DNA from 3 places in the Staphylococcus sp. CoH_129_LAB_1 genome. Region 2 is predicted to be linked to each of the others. Evidence: predicted binding sites of a transcription regulator. Region 2 holds the regulator's gene; each other region holds the start of a gene.
What was found. The regulator Rex, encoded in region 2, represses fermentation and respiration genes when NADH is low (regulators of the CRP and FNR family bind a similar motif). The targets are predictions, from matches to a motif close to TTGTGAAATATTTCACAA.

Region 1: qoxA (cytochrome aa3 quinol oxidase subunit II) is a predicted target of Rex. The motif match lies at 5,082-5,099, and genes of this name have one in related genera.
Region 3: AC2FB1_RS10400 (DUF3147 family protein) is a predicted target of Rex. The motif match lies at 6,571-6,588, and genes of this name have one in related genera.

What each region holds. Positions count from the first base shown of each region.
Region 1 is NZ_JBXWKZ010000006.1:68,636-76,614, reverse strand. Features, by position in the region: gene rihC (ribonucleoside hydrolase RihC) at 1-787, opposite strand, end outside; gene qoxD (cytochrome aa3 quinol oxidase subunit IV) at 920-1,210, opposite strand; gene qoxC (cytochrome aa3 quinol oxidase subunit III) at 1,207-1,812, opposite strand; gene qoxB (cytochrome aa3 quinol oxidase subunit I) at 1,802-3,790, opposite strand; gene qoxA (cytochrome aa3 quinol oxidase subunit II) at 3,790-4,914, opposite strand; gene AC2FB1_RS03450 (DUF5011 domain-containing protein) at 5,213-5,530, opposite strand; gene AC2FB1_RS03445 (globin domain-containing protein) at 5,797-6,942, shown strand; gene folD (bifunctional methylenetetrahydrofolate dehydrogenase/methenyltetrahydrofolate cyclohydrolase FolD) at 7,062-7,919, opposite strand.
Region 2 is NZ_JBXWKZ010000004.1:11,341-19,319, forward strand. Features, by position in the region: gene ilvD (dihydroxy-acid dehydratase) at 1-253, opposite strand, end outside; gene tsaE (tRNA (adenosine(37)-N6)-threonylcarbamoyltransferase complex ATPase subunit type 1 TsaE) at 700-1,161, shown strand; gene tsaB (tRNA (adenosine(37)-N6)-threonylcarbamoyltransferase complex dimerization subunit type 1 TsaB) at 1,142-1,807, shown strand; gene rimI (ribosomal protein S18-alanine N-acetyltransferase) at 1,819-2,244, shown strand; gene tsaD (tRNA (adenosine(37)-N6)-threonylcarbamoyltransferase complex transferase subunit TsaD) at 2,237-3,262, shown strand; gene AC2FB1_RS02165 (ABC-F family ATP-binding cassette domain-containing protein) at 3,593-5,530, opposite strand; gene AC2FB1_RS02170 (redox-sensing transcriptional repressor Rex) at 5,776-6,414, shown strand; partial or broken gene AC2FB1_RS02175 (YeeE/YedE family protein) at 6,561-7,652, shown strand; gene AC2FB1_RS02180 (sulfurtransferase TusA family protein) at 7,670-7,894, shown strand.
Region 3 is NZ_JBXWKZ010000042.1:8,327-16,305, forward strand. Features, by position in the region: gene dnaA (chromosomal replication initiator protein DnaA) at 1-119, opposite strand, end outside; gene rpmH (50S ribosomal protein L34) at 812-949, shown strand; gene rnpA (ribonuclease P protein component) at 1,048-1,392, shown strand; gene mnmE (tRNA uridine-5-carboxymethylaminomethyl(34) synthesis GTPase MnmE) at 1,533-2,912, shown strand; gene mnmG (tRNA uridine-5-carboxymethylaminomethyl(34) synthesis enzyme MnmG) at 2,978-4,855, shown strand; gene rsmG (16S rRNA (guanine(527)-N(7))-methyltransferase RsmG) at 4,855-5,577, shown strand; gene noc (nucleoid occlusion protein) at 5,631-6,470, shown strand; gene AC2FB1_RS10400 (DUF3147 family protein) at 6,640-7,002, shown strand; gene AC2FB1_RS10405 (DUF3147 family protein) at 7,021-7,416, shown strand; gene AC2FB1_RS10410 (TetR/AcrR family transcriptional regulator) at 7,382-7,924, shown strand.

The DNA.
Region 1 (7,979 bases), on a different contig from region 2:
GTGTACCGTTTAATTCAATTTGTACATTTGCTTCTTTTATTTCATAATTCTCAGGATTAAGTAGATAAAGAATTGTAAATGCATCATATAATTTTATTCCATCTTTAAAATCTTCACCACGATAGTGTTGAAAAATATTATACAACATTTGTGTTGTTTTATTTTCATCTTTAAGAGTGTCTAAATAAGAATAAGTAAATAAAGAATGACGTGCTAAATCTAATCCAATCATCGTTAACGGTAAACCGGCATTAAAAACGATATGTGCTGCTTCAGGATCACAATAAATATTGAATTCAGCTAGGGGAGTGACATTACCTCTGCCAGTACTACCACCCATCATAATAATTTCTTTAACATAGTTTTTACATTTAGGATACGTATTAAAAAGTAAAGCAATATTAGTTAAAGGACCTAAAGTTACAAGAGTAATAGGTTCATCAGACTCACATAATATCTTTTTCATAGCTTCCACAGCATGAGAAGATGCTAAATCTGAAGTAGAAATTGGAGGGAATTGATATCCATCCATGCCACTTTCTCCATGAATATGACTAGCATCTTGTATCTCACTTATTAATGGTTGAGATGCGCCTCTATGTACAGGGACATCACTATTGAAAAAGGCTTTTAATTTTAAAGCATTTGCTGTGGTTTTCTCAACTCCTACATTTCCGTTTACAGTGGAAATCATTTTAACATCAAACTTTGAATGTGATAATGCTAGAGCAATTGCTGCTGCATCATCTATACCTGGATCAGTATCAATAATAATCGGTAATGCCATGAATAACCCTCCAAATACATTTCCTTCTTTTTATAAATTATCATACCTAAATTAATAAATAATATAAACCAAAAAAAACCTGTATGAGTCTTTAATGACTCATACAGGCTTTTTTGTAGGGTAGGTATTGAATTATAAGTGGTGAGAATGTCCACCTTGCATAACCCAATAAGTACCAATAACTGTGATTAAAGTAATAATAATCGCAAAGATAACTTTGGCAGATTGTAAACGTCCATCTTTACCTTCAGTTAAGTGCATGAACATTAATAGTTGTAATGCAGCTTGGATGAAAGCAAAACCAAAGATAATTGTTGTTTTAGCATGGAATGTCATGTTTGTGTATAGAGTTACAAAAACTGCTAATAACGTTAAAACGATTGAGGCAATAAAGCCAACTGTATGTTTTACAATTGTGTTCATCCGCTATACACCATCCCTATCATATATACGGCAGTAAAGATGAAGATCCATACAACATCTAGGAAGTGCCAGTATAAACTTACTATAAATAATTTTGGAGCATTGAATTTATTTAAACCACGAGTTGCGATTTGAATTAATAAACAAATGATCCAACCGATACCTAGTGAAACGTGGGCACCGTGAGTACCTAATAGGATGAAGAAACTTGACCAATATGATCCAACTTTAGGTGTTACACCTTCAGAAGCATAGTGTGCAAATTCATAAATTTCAAATCCTACGAATACTAAACCTAAAAGTACTGTTAAAATCATCCAAAACATCATTTTGCCTTTTTCTTCTTTACGTAAGTAGTAAATTGCAATACCACAAGTATAAGAACTAATTAATAAGGCAAATGTCATAATTAGGACAAGCGGTAATTCAAACAACTCAGTTGTCATTTTACCACCATAACTTCCCCCATGTTGCAACGTTAATAACGCTGCAAATAGGGTACCGAATAACGCAAATTCGGCTGTAAGGAAAATCCAGAAGCCAAGTTTATTCAATTGACCTTCATGCGTACGTGAATCAATAGTGTTTGTATCATGACTCATGACCTACAGCCTCCCTTTCTTTAATACGTGCTTCTCTTAAGCGTGCTTCGTTTTCAGCAACTTCAGAAGCTGGAATATGGTAACCATGATCTTGTACGAAACTTTGGTAAACTAAAGTTCCTAAGATACCGACTACACAAATTAGGAATGGAATGATAGTTTCAAAGATTAAGAAGAAACCACCAATTAACATGAATATACTCATAAATACACCAGTGTGTGTATTGTTTGGCATATGAATGTCTTTGTAGTTGTGGTTGTCTAAGAAATGACGACCATGTTCTTTCATATCAACAAATGTATCATAGTCATTCCAATCTGGAGTGATTGCGAAGTTGTATTTAGGTGGAATAGCAGAAGCTGTTGACCACTCTAAAGTACGACCTAAACCATCCCAGTTATCTCCAGTAGCTTCACGTGGAGATTTAATGTGGCTGTAGATAATGCTTGCTACTAAGAATAGGAAGCCGACTGCCATCATTAATGCACCGATAGTTGAGATGAAGTTTAATAACCACCAACCATCAGATGGCATGTAAGTGTATAAACGACGTGGCATACCGTCTAAACCAAGAATGAATTGTGGTAAGAAACATACGTTAAATCCAATCATGAATAACCAGAATGCCCATTTATTTAATTTTTCATTTAATTTGTAACCCATCATCTTAGGATACCAGAAGATTAAACCAGCTAAGCAGGCAAATACTACACCGGTAACCAATGTATAGTGGAAGTGAGCTACTAAGAAATAAGTGTTGTGATATTGATAGTCAGCTGATGCCATTGCTAACATTACACCAGTAACCCCACCTAATAAGAAGTTAGGGATAAAGGCTAATGAGAATAACATTGGTGACTCAAAAGTAATACGTCCTTTATATAATGTTAATAACCAGTTAAATAATTTAACCCCGGTAGGTACACCGATTAACATTGTTGAGATTGAGAAGAATGAGTTGATTAAAGCACCATTACCCATTGTGAAGAAATGGTGAACCCAAACTAAGAAACTTAAGAACGCGATACCAGCAGTTGCCCACACCATACTTTGGTGACCGAATAAACGTTTACGAGCAAATGTTGGAATAATTTCTGAATAAATACCAAATGCAGGCAAGATAACGATATAAACTTCAGGGTGCCCCCATACCCAGAAGAAGTTTGCCCATAGCATTGGCATACCGCCATCTGCTACTGTAAAGAAATGAGTTCCAAATACTCTATCAGCTGTCATTAAAGCAAGAACAACTGTGAATACTGGGAATGCTAAAATTACGATTAATGTCGTAATAAAAGTAGTTACAGTAAACATAGGCATTTGCATAAACTTCATTGTAGGCGTTTTACATCTAAGTATTGTTACAAAGAAGTTGATACCTGTCATTAAGGTACCTATACCTGAAATTTGAATTGCTACTAAGTAGTAGTTAACTCCCGGGCCAGGACTAAATTCTCCTGCTAGTGGAGCATAGTTTGTCCAACCAGCTGCTGGTGATCCACCTACGATAAATGATAGGTTAAATAAAATCATACCAACAAAGAATAACCAGAAGCTAATGTTGTTCATTACAGGGAATGCCACATCACGAGCCCCAATTTGTAAAGGAACAACAACGTTCCATAAACCGAAAACGAATGGCATAGCCATAAAGATAATCATGATAACGCCGTGCGTACTAAAAATTTCATTGTAGTGATTTGATTCCAAGAAAGTATTATCTGGAATAGTTAATTGAGTACGAAGTAATAACGCATCAATACCACCACGAACGAACATTAATACTGCACAAATTAAGTACATTAAACCGATTTTTTTATGGTCTACGGATGTGAACCATTCTTTGTATAGATATTTCCATAATTTGAAATAAGTAATTACTGCAATTAAACCGATAACTAAGAATGGGGCACCAATTTGTGCCATAGTAATCATCCAGTTACCTTTAACGAGTAATTCATCCCATGGAAAATTCATTAATGTCCACCTCCATGATCATTATCTGCTTTACTCTGAAGCTTAGACGCATTATCGTCTTTAGCTCCTTCATTGATTTTTTCCATTTCCTTAGCATTGTGAGTTTCTTCATCTTTAAACTCACTATCGTAAGGGTCATTGTTGCCTAAAATCATTGGCTTCATACCATGACGAGGATAGTTGACATTAGTAACTGTTACCTTACGAGCTGGTTTTTGAGGTTTATCTGTTACATCTTTATAAAGATCTTTTTCAGCAACGAAGTTAGGATCTTTTTGAGTATAGTTGTAACGTTTATATGCATAGAAGATATACTCTGGATCAGCTGCAGGATCGACGAATGCCATGTGAGTACCACTAAATGTTAATTCTTTATTTGGAGTACTTGGTAAGAGTTGTTTATCAAACTCATCTTGGCTAATAGTTTTCTTACTTTTAGCATCTTTAACCCAAGCATCGAAATCTTTTTGGTCTACAGAGTGAACTTTAAATGTTTGGCGAGAGAAACCTTCACCATTAAAGTTAGAGTTACGTCCTCTGAATGTACCAGTTTGATCGGCTGTTAAAGTCCAATTCATTGTCATGCCAGTCATGGCATATTTTTGACCACCTAATTGAGGAATCCAGAAACTAGTCATTGTATCCATAGATTGTAATTTAAATACAACTGGACGGTTTTTAGGAATAGTTAATGTATTCACTGTTTCAACCTTTTGTTCTGGATAAGCAAAGAACCATTTATATCCGGCACTAACTGCATAGACAACTAATGGGTCTTCTTTACTTTCAGGTGGTTTCTCGTAATCGTATAATGTTTTAACTGTTGGAATAGCCAAAGCAATTACGATTAAGATTGGTACCACAAACCAAATTGTTTCAATTAAAGAATTGTGGTGCATCTTACCAGATTCGTCATTTTTATTGTAACTATACTTGAAAATAAAAACAGCGAACATAGTAAGTACAACAGCAACAATAACAAGCATGAAGATGATTGAATAGATAATCAAGAACTTCTGACTACTTGCTACTGGCCCTTTTGCATTAAATACTTCTATGTTTGAACAACCACTAAGTAAAATTAGTGTGCCAAACATAAGAAGCAACGACTTAAATTTTGACACTTTTTTGACCTCCTAATACTACAAATGTAGGGCTTATTATTAATTTTAGTTTATTACGCGATATTTACAAGACCTTATTAGAAAAAAATTACAATAATAAATAGGAAAAAACTAGTAACAATAGGAATGACGGGGAATATAAGATTTGTTAAAATTATGTGTCTATTCTGTGAAAAATGTCAAAAATAGCAAATCAATTGATAATATTTGAGAAACATTATCAATTCTAGGGTTTATACAGAAATTAAATGAAAAAATACGAGATATTTATCTCGTATTTTTTAGAAAATTGACACATTTATTTAACTTTTATGTAGCGTGTTGATGATTTTTCGGCTCCATCTGAGTCGATGACATTATATTTCACTTTATATGTACCTACTTTTGAAGTATCCACGTGACCATCAACAGTAATTTTGTGTGTTAAATCGCCATCTTCTTTATCATAGGCACTAATTCCATTTAATACATTATAATCTTGACCTTTTTCAATAATAATATCGTTTACTCCTTTAAGTTGTGGAGTATGATTTGTAGTAGCTTCTGCATTTAAATTTGGAGTCACAAGGGTAGCGGAGACACCGAGAGCTGAAAGAGATTGTATGAGTTTATTCATTACGTTAACCTCCGATTTTAATAAGTCATTTGAATAACTTAACTATACTTTAATTTCTGATTTTTAACATCATACTATAGTCCTAATGTAGCTCATTCAAGATTAAATATAAATGAACATAAGGTAAATGAATATTAAATTTATGTAAATTGAAATTTCTGTGAATTTTAAAAATTTGTATTACATTATAATAAGTATCGTATTAAAATATATTTGTGATAAATTAATTATTTTACACATAGTATTTTAAATGGGAGTGGATTTGAATGTTAACAGAACAAGAAAAAGGTATTGTAAAAGAAACTGTTCCGGTATTACAAGAGAGAGGAACAGAAATTACGTCTTATTTTTATAATAGAATGTTCCAGCAACATCCAGAGTTAAAAAATATGTTTAACCAAACTAACCAACAAAAAGGATTCCAATCTACTGCTTTAGCTCAAAGTGTGTTAGCAGCTGCTGTTAATATTGATCATTTAGAAAATATTTTGCCAGTTGTTAAAGAAATTGCATATAAACATTGTGCGTTACAAGTACCACCAGCTGGATACGATATCGTAGGAGAAAATTTAATTGAGGCAATTAAAGCTGTTTTAGGACTAGAAGATAGTGATCCAATTATTCAAACTTGGAAAAAAGCATATCAAGAAATTGCTGATGTATTTATTCAAGTTGAAAAAGACATTTATAGTAAAATGTTATGGGATGGTTTCCAACCATTTAAAATTGAAAAAATTGAACAACTTTCCTCTGATATTAAAGCCTTTACTGTCGTTTCAGATAAATATGATTTAAGTCAATTCACGCCTGGAGAATATATTACAGTTGATGTAAGTAGTGAAAAAATGCCTTATCGTGCAAAACGACACTATTCAATTGTGAATGGTGACAACAAGCATTTAACTTTTGCAGTAAAACGTGATGTTACTACAGATCATGAGGGTGAAGTTTCAACTATTTTACATGATGAATTAAAAGAAGGAGATAATATTAACTTATCAGCTCCAGTAGGTCCATTTGGTATAGCTAACCAAAATCAACCACAAGTATTTATTGGTGCAGGTATTGGTGTAACGCCACTCGTTTCAATGTTTGATAAGGTGGCTGAAAATGGAAGCAACGCTCAGTTTATTCAAGTGACTGGAGATGTTAACGATACACCATTTACTTCTTATTTAAAAGATATTTCAAATCGTTATGACAACACGAAATATGATTTATATGACAGACAAGTAAAAGGTTATTTAACTAAAGAAACTCTTGAAAAATATGTAAATAATGATAGCGAAGTATATGTGTGTGGAAGTACTAAATTTATTCAATCAGTGATTAAAATATTAAAAGAAATGGGAGTAGCTCAAGAACAGATTCATTATGAAACATTTGTTCCAAAATTAAGTGTAACTGTTTAAATATAGTATACAACTAAAAAAGAGCGAAATGTAATTTGATATGCACTCAAAAAGTTGGAAATAAAATCTAACTTTTTGAGTGCATTTTTTGGTGTAAACAATATAAATTTGAACTTAAATTATTCAATGCCTCTACGCATTTTTTCAGCTAATAATGTATTATTTAAAACCATAGTAATTGTTAAAGGACCTACACCACCTGGCACAGGAGTAATAGCACCGGCTACTTCTTTTACTTCTTCAAATTCAACGTCACCTTTTAGTTTGCCGTTTTCATCAGGAGTATTTCCTACATCAACAATCACTGCGCCTTCTTTAACATCGTCTTTAGTAACTAATCCAGGTTTACCTACTGCACTGATGATAACATCTGCATTTTTTAAATGATTATGCATATCTTGAGTACGTGAATGTAAGATGGTTACTGTCGCGTTTGCTTGTAATAATAATTTAGAAACAGGTTGACCAACTATGTGACTGCGGCCAATAACAACAGCATTTTTGCCTTCTAAATCAATATCTGCATGTTTTAAAATTTCCATAATTCCTAAAGGTGTACAAGGTACAAATGTCTGTTCATCAATGTATAATTTACCAATATTTGATGGATGGAACCCATCTACATCTTTTTCTGGATTAATTGCCTCTAAAATTTTTTGTTCGCTAACTTGTTTAGGTAGAGGTACTTGAACTAAAATACCACTTACTGAATCATCGTTGTTTAAACGATTTAATTCTTTCAACACATCTTTTTCAGATGTATCTTCATCTAAATGAACAATTTCAGAAATCATACCAATTTTTTCAGCAGCTTTCTTTTTAGAATTAACATAACTTTGACTCGCACCATCATTTCCAACTAAAATAACTGATAATTTTGGTGTATATCCTTTGGCTTTTAAAGCTTCAACTTGGTCTTGCAAACCTTGTCTATAATCTTTTGCAATTTGTTTCCCATCTAAAATTTTTGCAACCACAAAAATTCCTCCTTGTTTATTGATATTCTTCTTATAGATTAACTTTAATGACTTAGAAAC
Region 2 (7,979 bases):
CCATAGCAATACCATCGTCAACACCGATAGTATTAAATTCAAATGGAATAGCTCCTGCTTCACGAATAGCTTCTTTTGCAATGTCTGCTAATTCTCTTAAATGAACATGTCCAGGTACAATGTCGATATATGAATTACAAATTGCTACAAATGGTTTATTCATATCAGTTGGACTTTTAAGTGCTCCAGTTGCGTGTAGTAAGCTTCTCGCTGGTGCTTGATGATCACCTTTTTTTATCATGTCACTTCTCATTCTTCATTCCCCCAAATATTTATAAATGATTAAAATAAAAAAACGTCCCAATTAATTTGGGACGTTTTTAAGTCCCATTCAATGAGAAATAGGACTTAAACATTTAGTAAATTAAGCTACTAAAGTTCCAGCCCTGAAGAGTATAATAAAATAATTAAATTGTCATTAAGTGGTGTTACTAGATATGTAAATGATTGCATTTTATTATACTCCTTTCTTGAATGGATAGTTATTTGATTAATTAGAATTGTTTTAAAATTTCGATAAATTAAATTTACACTAGTTTGTTTTCAAAGTCAACATCATTTTTAGAATTTTCTAACAATTAAAATTAGTAATTTGGGATTTACAAATGAGAAATTTTTAACAAAGTTTGATACAATTATTAAGTTGAATTTAGATAGAATAACTATGTGTAAAATATACATTAGGAGAGAGAAGAATATATGATACCTATCAAGAATTTAAATGAGATGGAACATTTTGCTGAAATTTTAATGAAGTATATTAATTCAAAAGATGTCATTTTATTAAATGGAGATTTGGGTGCCGGTAAAACGACGTTGACTCAATTTATAGGTAAATATCTAGGAGTGAAGCGTAATATTAATTCTCCTACGTTTAACATCATAAAATCATACAAAGGTAAGGAATTAAAACTTCATCATATGGATTGTTATCGCTTAGAAGATTCAGATGAAGATTTAGGATTTAATGAATACTTTGAAGATGATGCTGTTACAGTAATTGAGTGGAGTCAATTTATACAAGATTTTCTTCCTAATGAGTATTTAGTGATTAATATTACGACTATAAATGAAAAAGAACGACAAATTAATTTAGTAGCAAAAGGTTATCATTATACTAAAATAAAGGAAGAGGTAGAAAATGAACTTACTGTTAATTGATACTTCAAATCAACCTATGTCAATTGCTTTGATGAAAGATGATACGGTTTTAGCCATAAAAACAACAAATAGTAAAAAAGATCATTCTAGTCAACTTATGCCCGGCATTCAATGCTTGTTTAATGAATCGAATCTAAAAATACAAGATTTAGATGGGATTGTTGTTGCGCAAGGACCAGGATCCTATACGGGAGTGAGAATAGGCGTTACTGTAGCGAAAACGTTGGCCTATGCTTTGAATACTAAATTATATGGTGTATCATCATTAAAAGCATTAGCGGCTACCATCGATAAGGACGATAAAAGAGTTATTGTACCAATATTTGATGCCCGTCGCGAAGCGGTATACACAGGAATATATCAATATGAAAACAATCAATTAAATACTATCGAAAATGATCAATATATTTCTTTAGAAGCGTTGCATAAAAAACTTAATAATTTGAATCAGCCTTATGTTTTTGTAGGAGAAGACACAGAAAAATTATCTGGATTACTACATGGAGATATTGAGGCTAAACTACCTAATGCTACGGTAATGAAACATTTGATTCATCAACCTGAGAATATCCATACATTTGTACCTAATTATATAAAATTATCAGAGGCGGAACGTCATTGGCTAAACCAACAAAAGAACAATTAACTATTAGGGCAATGCAAGTCGATGATGTTCCGAGTGTTTTTGATATTGAGAGAGAAAGCTTCAATGATAGTTCATGGACCATAGATGCATTTTACCATGAATTGAATGAAAATAACTTTGCAAAGTACTTTGTTGTTATTTTTCAAGAAGAAATTATTGGGTATTTAGGATTATGGATAGTTATTGATCAAGCTCAAATTACAACTATAGCAATCAAAGAATCATTCAGAGGCTATGGATTAGGTCAGCTATTACTTAATTATGTCATGGACTATGCCAGACATACTTGTGATGTGATGAGTTTAGAAGTGAGAATTACGAATGTAGTAGCTCAGCATGTGTATAAAAAATTAGGATTTCAATATGGTGGTAAAAGAAAAAATTATTATGGAGAAGGCGAGGACGCATTAGTGATGTGGGTGAATTTAAATGAATAAAGACATATTAATATTAGCGGTTGAAACAAGCTGTGATGAAACAAGTGTAAGTGTTATAAAAAATGGAAATACGATTTTATCTAATATTGTACTTAGTCAAATAGAAAGTCATAAACGTTTTGGTGGGGTAGTCCCTGAAGTTGCTAGTAGACATCATGTAGAGGGAATTACGACTACAATTGATAAAGCATTATCTTCAGCTAATACTACTATGGAAGATATCGATGCCGTAGCTGTAACTCAAGGTCCTGGATTAATAGGGGCGTTATTAATAGGAATTAATGCAGCAAAAGCTTTAGCATTTGCGTATAATAAGCCAGTCATTCCTGTTCATCATATTGCAGGACATATTTATGCTAATCATCTTGAAGAACCCTTAATATTTCCTTTAGTAGCATTAATCGTTTCAGGTGGGCATACAGAACTTGTTTATATGAAATCGCATTTAAATTTTGAAGTGATTGGTGAAACTCGTGATGATGCAGTAGGAGAGGCTTATGATAAAGTAGCAAGAACAATTGATTTACCATATCCAGGTGGCCCAGCTATTGATAAACTCGCTTTGGAAGGAAAGGACACTTATCATTTTCCTAGAGTATGGCTTGAAAAAGATAGTTATGATTTTAGTTTCAGTGGTTTAAAAAGCGCAGTAATAAATAAGTTACACAATCAACGACAAAAAAATGAAGAAATAAGAAAAGAAGATGTTGCTACTAGTTTTCAAAATAGTGTTGTCGAAGTATTAAGTACAAAGGCCATTAATGCTTGTAAAGCTTATAATGTTCAACATCTTATTGTGGCGGGAGGAGTAGCTAGTAATAAAGGACTAAGAGAACGTTTAGATCATTTATGTAAAGAAAATAATATTAAACTTTCAATACCTAATCCTAAGCTATGTACAGATAATGCTGCCATGATTGGGGCAGCGGGATATTATTACTATAAAGCTGAAGTGACTTCAGCACTAGACTTAAATGGAAAAAATAATATAGATATTGAAGATGTCACAGTTGAATAATAAAGTAAAAAGTAATTGAACTTAAAATCTAATATGTTTCAATTACTTTTTTATTTACTTAGATTAGTGATTTATTAAATATGTCAATAGGGAACGTGTGTACTTATCAACAAACAGTTAATATCCTGTGGATAAAAAGTGGGTGAAGATGTGAATATAGTTTAAAAGTTGTGTAAAAGTTATGTAAATTATTGTCGTTAATGTTGTGGATAACTAGGATAAGTTCGTGGATAACCATGATATCAGTGTTTTATAAGTTTATAAAATTGTGAATAAAATAAATAAAAAACTAGTAAAATTTAAAGCTTTTACTAGTTTATCTTAAACTTGTTAAATTTTTTCTTGTAATTCTTCCCATTTAACCATAATTTTTTCTAATTGTTGTTCAATGCTCAATTTTTGTTCAGCAAGTTCACTTGCCTTATTAGGATTATTAAAAACATCAGGTTGAGTTAATTGTTGATCAATTTGAGAAATGTGTTCTTCGTATTTTTCGATTTGTTCTTCGCATTGTTCAATTTGACGTTCGATTTTTCTGATTTCTCTTTTTTGTTGTTTTTGAGAATCATATGAGCTAGTGATAGATGAATCAATTTCTTTTGGATTAGTATCATTTTCTTTGTTCTGTTCTGTTTCAAATGCTCTTAGAGCAGCAGCTTCTTCTGTTTTTTCAATGTAGTATTGATAGTCACCTAAATATATTTGACCGCCATCTTTATCTAAATCAAATACTTTATTTGCTAATTGATTAATAAAATATCTATCGTGAGAAACAAATAAAATAGTACCTTCAAAATCTTTTAATGCTTGTTCTAACATTTCTTTAGAATCTATATCAAGATGGTTGGTAGGTTCGTCGAGAATCAAAACGTTATCACGTTGTAACATGAGTAAAGCCAACTGTAAGCGTGCTTTTTCACCGCCTGATAAATCATTAATAATTTTTTTGACATCATCTTGTACGAATAAAAAGCGACCTAAAACAGCTCGAACGTCTTTTTCATTCATCATAGGATATTGATCCCACACGTAGTCTAAAATAGTCTTATTTGATTTGAATTCTGCTTGTTTTTGATCATAATATCCAATATTTAAGTTAGCACCAAAAGTGATTTCTCCGTTTAAAGCGTTTTGACGCTGGGCAATAGTTTTGATAAGTGTCGTTTTACCTACTCCATTTGGTCCTATAATCGCAATATGGTCTCCCTTTGTTACTTCTATATTTATAGGCTTTGTAATAGGAGATTGATAACCTATTTCTAAATTACGAATATGCATTACATCATTACCAGTATTTCTATCAAAACCAAACTGTATATTAGCACTTCTAGCGTCTAACATAGGCTTATCGATACGTTCCATTTTTTCTAATGTTTTTCGACGACTTTTAGCCATTCCACTTGTTGAAGCTCGAGTAATATTTTTCTCTACGAAAGTTTCAAGGCGTTTAATTTCTTCTTGTTGTTTTTCATATTCTTGCATTCTTAATTCGTAGTATTTATCACGCTGAGTAATGAATTGTTCATAATTACCTACGTAACGCTTTACATCACCTAAAGCAACGTCATAAATTTGAGTTACAATTTTATCTAGGAAGTATCTGTCATGACTGATAATAATGATTGCGCCTTTAAAATACTTTAAATAATCTTCTAGCCATTTTGTCGTCTCTAAGTCTAGATGGTTAGTAGGCTCATCTAATAGCAATAAGTCTGGTTCACTTAAAAGCATTTGTGCTAAAGATAAACGTGTTTTTTGTCCACCACTAAAATCATTAATAGGTTTATCGAATTCTTCTTCTGTAAAGTTTAAACCATGTAATACTGTTTTAATTTTACTTTCATATTGATAACCTTCAAGTTGTTCAAATTGATTAGATAATGACTCATAACGCTCCATATGCTGTTTATAATCTTCTGAATCATAACTATCAACGTGATCGGCTAGCCAATCTGTTTCATCATTAATAAGCTTTTCCATATTCTTAATATGTTCAAATGGTTTTGACATTTCTTCAATTACAGTAAGAGAAGAATCAAGCGTCATTTGTTGAGTTAAATAACCAATACGTAAATTTTTAATTTTTGAAATATGGCCACTATCATAGTCTTCAACACCTGCAATAATCTTCATTAATGTTGATTTTCCAGCACCATTTCTTCCAACTACACCAATACGTTCTCCAGTTTTAACTTCAAAATTAACATGATTAAATATATCTTCACCATCAAACGATTTTGAAATATCATTTAATTGTAAAAGTATCATTCAAGTTTCACCTTTCTATATATGTAACAATCACATTTATTTAACTTTAAATTTGACATTATTATATCATTTTACAGGATAAGGTATTATTAGGGAACTAAGATATTTATTTTTGAAATAGGTTAGGGTATAATATTGCAGTATCCATAATAGGCAGGATATATATTTCATTATAATAACTAATTGCGCTCTAGTTAGTTTGAATATATAGATTAAAAAGTTCAAACAAAAGGGGGACATTACATATGCCTCAGAATCATTCAAAGATACCGCGTGCTACGTTAAAACGGTTACCTTTATATTATCGATTTGTTAATTCTTTGAAAATAAAAGGTATTGATCGTGTGAGTTCTAAAACAATAAGTGAGGCTTTAGATATCGAATCAGCTACGATAAGAAGAGATTTTTCTTATTTCGGTGAGTTAGGTAAAAAAGGATATGGCTATAATGTTGAGAGTCTTTTAGAATTCTTTAAAACGGAAATTAGTGATAGTAATAATATTCATATTGCTATTGTAGGTGTGGGGAATTTAGGACGTGCGTTACTTACTTACAATTTTTCAATACATGATGAAATGACAATTACAGCAGCATTTGATATTGATAAAGATATTGTTGGTACACAAGTTGGAAAAGTAACAGTTAAGCATATTGATGATATTCTATCTGAACTTCAAAAACAGAATATTAATGTGGTAATTCTAACTACACCTGGAAGTGTGGCACAATCAGTTTCAAATCGACTTATTAAGGCGAATGTAAAAGGGATTTTAAACTTTACACCCGCTAGAATTGATGTACCAAGCGATGTTCAAGTTCATCATATTGATTTGGGTATCGAATTACAATCACTATTATTTTTTATGAAAAACTCTTCAAATTAATGTTAAATTATTATATTAAAAAGCTAGAATGTATTTGCATTTTAGTTTTTTTAATATAAATATATTATTTTAATCATAAAATGTTGAAATAAATAGATCAATCAATCATAATACCTTAGTAAAACAATCGGAAAAGGGTGTTTTTTATGACTTGGATGATAATTAGTGGGTTAATTGTGGGTCTATTATTAGGTTTTGTTATGCAACGTACACGTTTTTGTTTAACTGGTGGATTTAGAGACATGTACGTTCAAAAAAATAATAAAATGTTTTATGCCTTATTAGTTGCAATAACAGTACAAAGTATAGGCTAATTCATATTAACTAATCTTGGTATATTAACGATTTCACATCAGACATTCCCAGTAATAGGTACGGTTGTTGGTTCTTTTATCTTTGGTATTGGAATTGTTCTTGCTGGAGGTTGTGCAACAGGCACATGGTATCGGGCTGGTGAAGGTTTAATTGGTAGTTGGGTCGCGTTAATCATGTATGCTTTATCTGCAACAATTACAAAAGCTGGAATTTTATTACCTTTAATGAATAAAATTAATAAACCAATAAATGTGAATGCAAGTATGTCACAAATAATGGGAATACCTAGTTGGGTATTAGTGATTATATTGACAGTATTGACATTATTCTTAGTTATACGTACATTGCGTAAACCAAAGCCGAAAGTTGCTGTTCCGAAATTAAAGCAAAGATATTCAGGAATAAGACATTATTTATTTGAAAAGCGTTATCATCCATTTGTAGCTGGAATTATTGTAGGATTGATTGCTTTATTAGCATGGCCTATGAGTTATTCTACTGGACGTGAAGATGGATTAGGTATCACTACTCCATCAGCACATATTGTTCAATTTTTAATGAGTGGAGATTTACAATTTATCGACTGGGGCGTCTTTTTAGTATTAGGTATATTTATTGGCTCATATATCGCTGCTAGAGGAGCAAAAGAATTTAAATGGCGTTTACCAGATAAAATTACTATTAGAAATAGTGCTATTGGTGGTATATGCATGGGATTTGGTGCCTCAGTTACTGGCGGTTGTTCCATTGGTAATGGATTAATGGCAACTGCAACACTAAGTTGGCAAGGTTGGATTGCTTTAGCTTCTATGATATTAGGTACTTTGTTTATGAGTTACTTTATTTTTGTAAGACCAATGAAACAAGCACAAAAACAAACAGCTCAGTCTACTCAAGTATCTAAACAAACTCAAACAACATAATCATTGGAGGATTGTATATGTTATACGAATTAGGGACAGTTGGAATGGTATGCCCATTTCCACTTATTGAAGCACAAAAGAAAATGGAAACATTAAAAAAAGGAGATGAATTAAAAATAGACTTTGATTGCACTCAAGCAACTGAAGCGATTCCAAACTGGGCAGCGGAACAAGGCTATCCTGTAACAAACTATGAGCAACTGGATGATGCTTCATGGACAATTACAATTCAAACAGCTTAAAACTTCATTTAACAGTGTAATGTTATGTAACTAATTGTGTCATATTTTCTAACTCATTTTTGCCATTCTTAAAAACTATAATTAT
Region 3 (7,979 bases), on a different contig from region 2:
GCAACATTGTCACGAATTTCTTTGAGTTCAGTGTCTTTTAAAAACGTATTAAACGTTGTTTTAGAAATCTCTGACTCAGCTACTTCTAATACCTTTTTCCAAATTTCTTGTTCCGACATATATAAACTCCATCTTTCTATAAATTTAAGACTTATACACAATTATTATAAGAGTGGATAAAAATAATCACAGCATGTTAATAATTATCCACAAGTTAATAACATTCGGTGGATAACTTTATATATGCTATGATTTATACACAGTAAAAACACTTATAGGATTTATAAGAAAAACCTATAAGATAAATGATTCAGACGACTTATCCACATAATTATACTTTTTAACTACAATAGATGTCAAATGGCTGTGAATATGTTTGTAATTTTGGTATAAATCTGTGAATATATTATTGATTATCCACAAAAAATTAAATACTATATGTGAATAAGTGGATAAAAAACAGTAACATTATTTAATGTACTATAACAGGTCTTGGGAAATAATTTATAAACGTGTATTAAATATGTATAAAATTGAACAACTTCAAAATTTCTAATATGTATAAATATTAAAAACAATTAAGAAATAAGGATAATTTATTTTTTTAAATCATTAATTGGTTTCAAAAGCTGCTTGCTTTATAAATGGTAATTTGTTATATTGTAGTAGTTGCTTGAATTATGACTAGATAAAATCGAATTGAATCAAAATAATTTGATGTTAAAAATTATAATTTATCTATTAAAGTAGTCAGGTTCATTAAAAGTAGACTTAGTGAACGAGATATAACATGTAGATGGAGGTGTTTTGCATGGTAAAACGTACTTATCAACCAAATAAACGTAAACATAGTAAAGTTCATGGTTTCAGAAAACGCATGAGCACTAAAAATGGCCGTAAAGTTTTAGCGCGCCGTCGTCGTAAAGGCCGTAAAGTTTTATCAGCATAAGATCACTGACTTCTCAGTGGTCTTTTTTTTCGTTTTAAACAAACACATTTTAATAGATAGTTGTAACATAAAGAACAATGTAAGCGAGTGAATTAAGCATGGAGAAAGCTTATCGTATAAAAAAGAATAATGATTTCCAAAAAATCTATAAAAAAGGGAAGTCAGTAGCAAATAGACAATTTGTTGTTTATACATTAAAAAATGAGTATGAACATTTTCGTTTAGGCATTAGCGTTTCTAAAAAAATTGGAAATGCTGTAACTAGAAATCGTATTAAGCGTGCCATTAGAGAAAACTTTAAAGTGCATAAGCTAGATATTATTTCTAAAGATATTATTGTAATAGCAAGACAACCAGCTAAAGACATGTCGACTTTAGAGATTCAAAGCAGTTTAGAACATGTACTAAAAATAGCAAAGGTATTTAATAAAAAAATTAAGTAACTTAATACTAACGTCAGTCTTACGTTAGACAAACCGAAGTCTAACTCAATGGTTTTCAAACAATATGTTCGCAATTTAATTAGAAACTTATTACAATATTATATTGAAATTTTACTTAACTAGGGAGGCGAGAATGGATAATGGATTTTGATACAATTACAAGTATTTCAACTCCAATGGGAGAAGGTGCAATTGGTATTGTACGGTTATCTGGTCCAGAAGCGGTTGAAATAGGAGATAAGTTATATAAAGGAAAGAAAAAATTAAAAGACGTTGCTTCACATACTATTAATTACGGCCATATTATAGATCCTGAAACACAGGAAGTTGTCGAAGAGGTTATGATTTCAGTTTTACGTGCGCCTAAGACATTTACACGTGAAGATATTATTGAAATTAATTGCCATGGCGGTATTTTGACAATTAATCGTATATTAGAACTTACAATGACACATGGTGCTAGAATGGCAGAACCTGGAGAATATACTAAACGTGCATTTTTAAATGGCCGAATTGACTTATCTCAAGCAGAGGCTGTAATGGACTTCATTCGTTCTAAAACGGATAGAGCCTCTAAAGTTGCAATGAATCAAATTGAAGGTCGTTTGAGTGATTTAATTAAACGACAACGTCAATCGATATTGGAAATTCTTGCCCAAGTTGAAGTGAATATTGATTATCCTGAGTACGATGATGTTGAAGATGCAACAACGGAATTTTTACTCGCACAATCTAAAAAAATTAAAAATGAAATTGATCAATTATTAGAAACAGGTACTCAAGGTAAGATTATGAGAGAAGGATTATCTACAGTTATTGTTGGTAAACCGAATGTTGGTAAATCTTCGATGCTAAATAATCTTATTCAAGATAATAAAGCGATTGTAACTGAAGTAGCTGGAACGACTCGAGATGTATTAGAAGAATACGTTAACGTACGTGGTGTGCCATTAAGACTTGTTGATACAGCAGGTATTCGTGATACAGAAGATATTGTAGAAAAAATAGGTGTAGAGCGCTCCCGTAAAGCATTAAGCGAAGCGGACTTAATACTTTTCGTGTTAAATAACAATGAGCCTTTAACTGAAGAAGATCGTACGTTATATGAAGTAATAAAAAATGAAGATGCGATTGTTATTGTTAATAAAACAGATTTAGAACGTCGATTAGATATTGAAGAAGTTAAAAATATGATAGGGGATATGCCACTTATTCAAACGTCAATGTTAAAACAAGAAGGTATCGACGAATTAGAATTACAAATAAGAGATCTATTCTTTGGTGGAGAAGTACAAAATCAAGATATGACTTATGTTTCAAACTCTAGACATATCTCACTTTTAAAACAAGCAAGACATACAATTCAGGATGCCATTGATGCAGCTGAATCTGGTATTCCTATGGATATGGTTCAAATTGATTTAACTCGCACATGGGAATTATTAGGAGAAATTATTGGAGAATCAGCAAGTGATGAATTAATTAACCAGCTATTTAGTCAATTCTGTTTAGGAAAATAATAAAAATAAGACGGTCAGTAGTCTAAAATAAATAATAATTAAGGAAAATTAGGGAGGTCAATTCAATGGTTCAAGAATATGACGTAATTGTTATTGGTGCTGGTCATGCTGGAATTGAAGCAGGATTAGCTTCAGCAAGACGTGGTGCTAAAACTTTAATGTTAACCATTAATTTAGATAATATTGCTTTTATGCCGTGTAATCCATCAGTCGGTGGACCAGCAAAAGGAATAGTTGTACGTGAAATCGACGCATTAGGTGGCCAAATGGCTAAAGCAATTGATAAAACGCACATTCAGATGCGTATGCTTAATACTGGTAAAGGTCCAGCAGTTCGTGCATTGCGTGCTCAAGCTGATAAAGTGCTTTATCAACAAGAAATGAAACGTGTTATTGAAGATGAAGATAACTTAGATATTATGCAAGGCATGGTAGACGAATTGATGATTGAAAATAATGAAGTTAAAGGTGTACGTACGAATATAGGTACGGAGTATCATGCAAAAGCTGTAGTTATCACAACAGGTACATTTTTACGTGGCGAAATTATTTTAGGTAATATGAAATATTCAAGTGGTCCCAACCATCAGCTTCCATCTATTTCATTAGCGGATAATTTAAGAGAACTTGGATTTGAAGTCGTGCGTTTTAAAACTGGGACACCACCACGCGTGAATTCTAAAACAATTGACTATTCTAAAACTGAGATTCAACCTGGCGATGAAGTGGGGCGTGCGTTTAGCTTTGAAACTACAGAATATATATTAGATCAACTACCTTGTTGGCTAACATATACTAATGATCGTACACATAAAGTGATTGATGATAATTTACATTTATCAGCGATGTATTCAGGTATGATTAAAGGTACAGGCCCACGTTATTGCCCATCTATTGAAGATAAATTCGTACGTTTTAATGACAAACCACGTCATCAACTTTTCTTAGAACCAGAAGGGCGTAATACAAATGAAGTTTATGTTCAAGGTTTATCAACTAGCCTTCCTGAACATGTTCAACGTCAGATGTTAGCTACTATTCCAGGTCTTGAAAAAGCAGATATGATGCGTGCAGGTTACGCGATTGAATACGATGCGATTGTGCCAACCCAACTATGGCCAACATTAGAAACAAAAATGATTAAGAACTTATATACTGCAGGTCAAATTAACGGTACTTCTGGTTATGAAGAAGCAGCAGGCCAAGGAATTATGGCAGGTATTAACGCTGCAGGTAAAGTATTAGGTACAGGTGAAAAAATTCTAAGTCGTTCAGATGCTTATATTGGCGTCTTAATTGATGATTTAGTAACAAAAGGAACTAATGAACCTTATCGATTGCTTACTTCTCGTGCTGAATATCGCTTATTATTACGTCATGATAATGCTGACTTACGTTTAACTGACATAGGTTATGACTTAGGCATGATTTCAGATGAACGTTATGCGCGTTTTAATGACAAACGTCAACAAATTCAAGATGAAATTGAACGTTTATCAAATATTCGTATTAAACCAAATGAATATACTCAATCGGTGATTGAAGCTCACGGCGGTTCTCGCCTAAAAGATGGTATTTTAGCCATTGATTTATTACGTCGTCCTGAAATGACATATGACACAATTTTAGATATATTAGAAGAATCACATCAATTACCAGAAGCGGTAGAAGAACAGGTTGAAATTCAAACGAAATATGAAGGTTATATCAATAAATCATTACAACAAGTTGAAAAAGTTAAACGTATGGAAGAAAAGAAAATTCCAGAAGACTTAGATTATAGCAAAGTGGATAGTTTAGCAACTGAAGCACGTGAAAAATTATCAGAAGTAAAACCATTAAATATTGCGCAAGCATCACGTATTTCAGGTGTTAATCCAGCAGATATTTCAATCTTACTTGTATATTTAGAACAAGGTAAATTACAAAGGGTGAAAAATTAATGAGTGGCATCGAATGGTTAACAAAAGAGTTAAGTAAACAAGGTATTGAATTAACAGATCAACAACAACAACAATTTCAAACTTATTATCGTTTGCTTGTTGAATGGAATGAAAAAATGAATTTAACAAGTATTACTGACGAGCATGAGGTTTACTTGAAACATTTCTATGACTCTATTACAGCAGGATTTTACTATGATTTTAACCAGCCATTAACACTTTGTGATGTAGGGGCTGGCGCTGGATTTCCAAGTATTCCTTTAAAAATTGTTTTTCCAGAATTGAAAGTAACCATTGTCGATTCATTAAATAAACGTATTCAGTTTTTAAATCATTTAGCAGCTGAGCTCGAACTAACGCAAGTGAGTTTTATTCATGAGCGAGCAGAAACATTTGGTAAAGGCGTTAATAGAGAAACGTATGATGTAGTAACAGCGCGTGCAGTGGCAAGACTTACTGTTCTAAGTGAGCTGTGTTTGCCACTAGTAAAAAAAGGCGGACAATTTATTGCCTTGAAATCTGCAAAAGGTGAAGAAGAATTAGCAGAAGCACAATTTGGTATACGTATTTTAGGTGGAGAATTTAGTGATTCTTATATATTTGATTTACCAGAAGATGCAGGTGAAAGACAAATGATTATTGTTGATAAGCGTCGTCAAACACCTAAAAAATATCCTAGAAAACCTGGTACACCTAATAAAGCTCCTTTATTAGAAAATTAATCAATTTTTTAGTTACTCATGTTAAAATTGATTTTAAGAGGAGTGAATGGACTATGAAAAAACCTTTTTCTAAACTGTTTGGTTTAAAAAACAAAGAAGACATTGTTGATTATATTGAAGAAAATCGTCATTCAAATGTTGAATCCATTCAAATAGAGCGTATCGTGCCTAACCGTTATCAACCGCGCCAAGTGTTTGATTCAAGTAAAATTACAGAACTTGCCGAGTCTATAGAAGAACATGGGTTATTACAACCCATTGTCGTTCGACCTATAGAAGAGAATATGTATGAAATTATTGCAGGTGAACGACGATTTAGAGCATTACAATCGTTGCACAAAGCAAAAGCAGATGTCATTATTCGTCATATGAATGATGAGGAAACTGCTGTGGTGGCACTCATTGAGAATATCCAACGTGAAAATTTATCTGCAATAGAAGAAGCGGAAGCTTATAAAAAGTTACTTGAAATTGGACATACAACTCAAAGTGAGCTAGCGCAAAGTCTTGGAAAAAGTCAAAGTTTTATTGCTAATAAATTACGCTTACTAAAATTAGCGCCAAAAGTAATTGTACGGTTACGTGAAGGTAAAATTACAGAGCGTCATGCACGTGCAGTATTATCACTAAAAGAAGCGGATCAAGAACAGTTGATTGAAAAAGTCATTGCTCAGAAATTGAATGTCAAGCAGACAGAGGCTCATGTGAAACAAAAATTAGGTCCTGAAAAAGTAAAAGCAAAAAACTTTCAATTTGCAAAAGATTTAACACAAGCACGTGATGAAGTTGGAAAGAGTATTCAAGCAATCGAAGACTCAGGTATTCATGTTGAGCATAGAGATAAAGATCACGATGATTATTATGAAATTAAAATAAAAATATATAAACGTTAATTATAAAAGAACAGGTAGAATGAATGATGCATTCAATATCCTGTTCTTTTTTTATCAATGATTTGAAAATAATTGATATTTTATTCCATATTTACATATTTTGAGAATAGATTTACAATATTATTAAACGAAACGTATCGTTTAATAATTAAAATAAGAAGGGTTTCAAGTGTTCGGAATATCAATTTCAAGTGCGATACTTCATTTTGTGATTGGAGGCATCGCTGTTGCCTTCGCATCGATTATGGCCGAGAAAGTAGGAGGAAAAATGGGGGGCATTATAGCGACTATGCCGGCAGTCTACTTAGCAGCCATTATTGCTTTAGCAATAGATCATCGAGGAGAACAGCTGATTCAAATGTCGATACATCTTAGTTCAGGAGCTGTTATAGGTATTATCTCCTGTATCATTACAGTATTTATTACGTCGATTTATATAAGTAAACGAGACTATAAAAAGGGTACAGCTTTTGCATTTATTTGTTGGTTAATCATTTCAATTGCTATTTTTGCAGTACGACATATTTCATAATATTTGGAGGCTTTTTTAATGAAATTAACTTTTATTAAATTTTTCGTTGGTGGTCTAGCTGTTATGTTAAGTTATATTATTTCAGTTATTCTACCTTGGAAAGAATTAGGAGGCGTTTTTGCAACATTACCTGCTGTATTTCTTGTTTCTTTATTTATTACAGGTATGCAACACGGAGATGTGGTTGCGAAACATGTAAGTAGAGGTGCAGTTTTTGGCATGACAGGAGTACTATGTAGTATCTTGGCAACATGGTCAATGTTATATTATACACATGAGTGGTTACTTAGTATTTTTATAGGCTTTATTGTATGGTTTATTAGTGCAGTAATCATTTTTGAAATTGTAGAATTTATTTCACGTTTAAGAAGGGGAAAAGATGGCTGGAAGACCGAAAGATCCAACAATCAATGAAAAAATATTTAAAGAAATTGATCGGTTATTAGAAACAACATACTTTAGAGATATTACGATAGACCAACTTTCAGATAATACGGGTGTATCTAAAGCAACAATTTATAGACGTTGGAAAGATAAATCATCTATTATTGTTGATATGTTTGTAAGTCGAGTTCAAGTTTTTGAAAATGATTATCAAAATTTGCACGATGAATTGTATCATTTTTTAATAAGAATTATGAATATTTATCAATCTCATTTAGGTCGTGCAGTGATTGAGATATTAATTAGTCATCAACAATCAGAAGCACGTGATATATTTATGAAAGGCTATTTTGATAGCAATCGTAAAATATTAAAGACTATTATTTCTAAATATATTGACGAAGCGGACCAAGATTTATTTATTGATTTAATTTTTTCACCGATTTATTTCAATATATTGATTAAACCTAACGTTCTTAATGAAACGTATATTAAAAAATTATTAAAAGTAATTTTAGATGCATATGATGTCGAATGAATAAAAAAGGAAGCTCAATTCGGCACTGAACCCTTAAAATGGGAACTTAATAAAA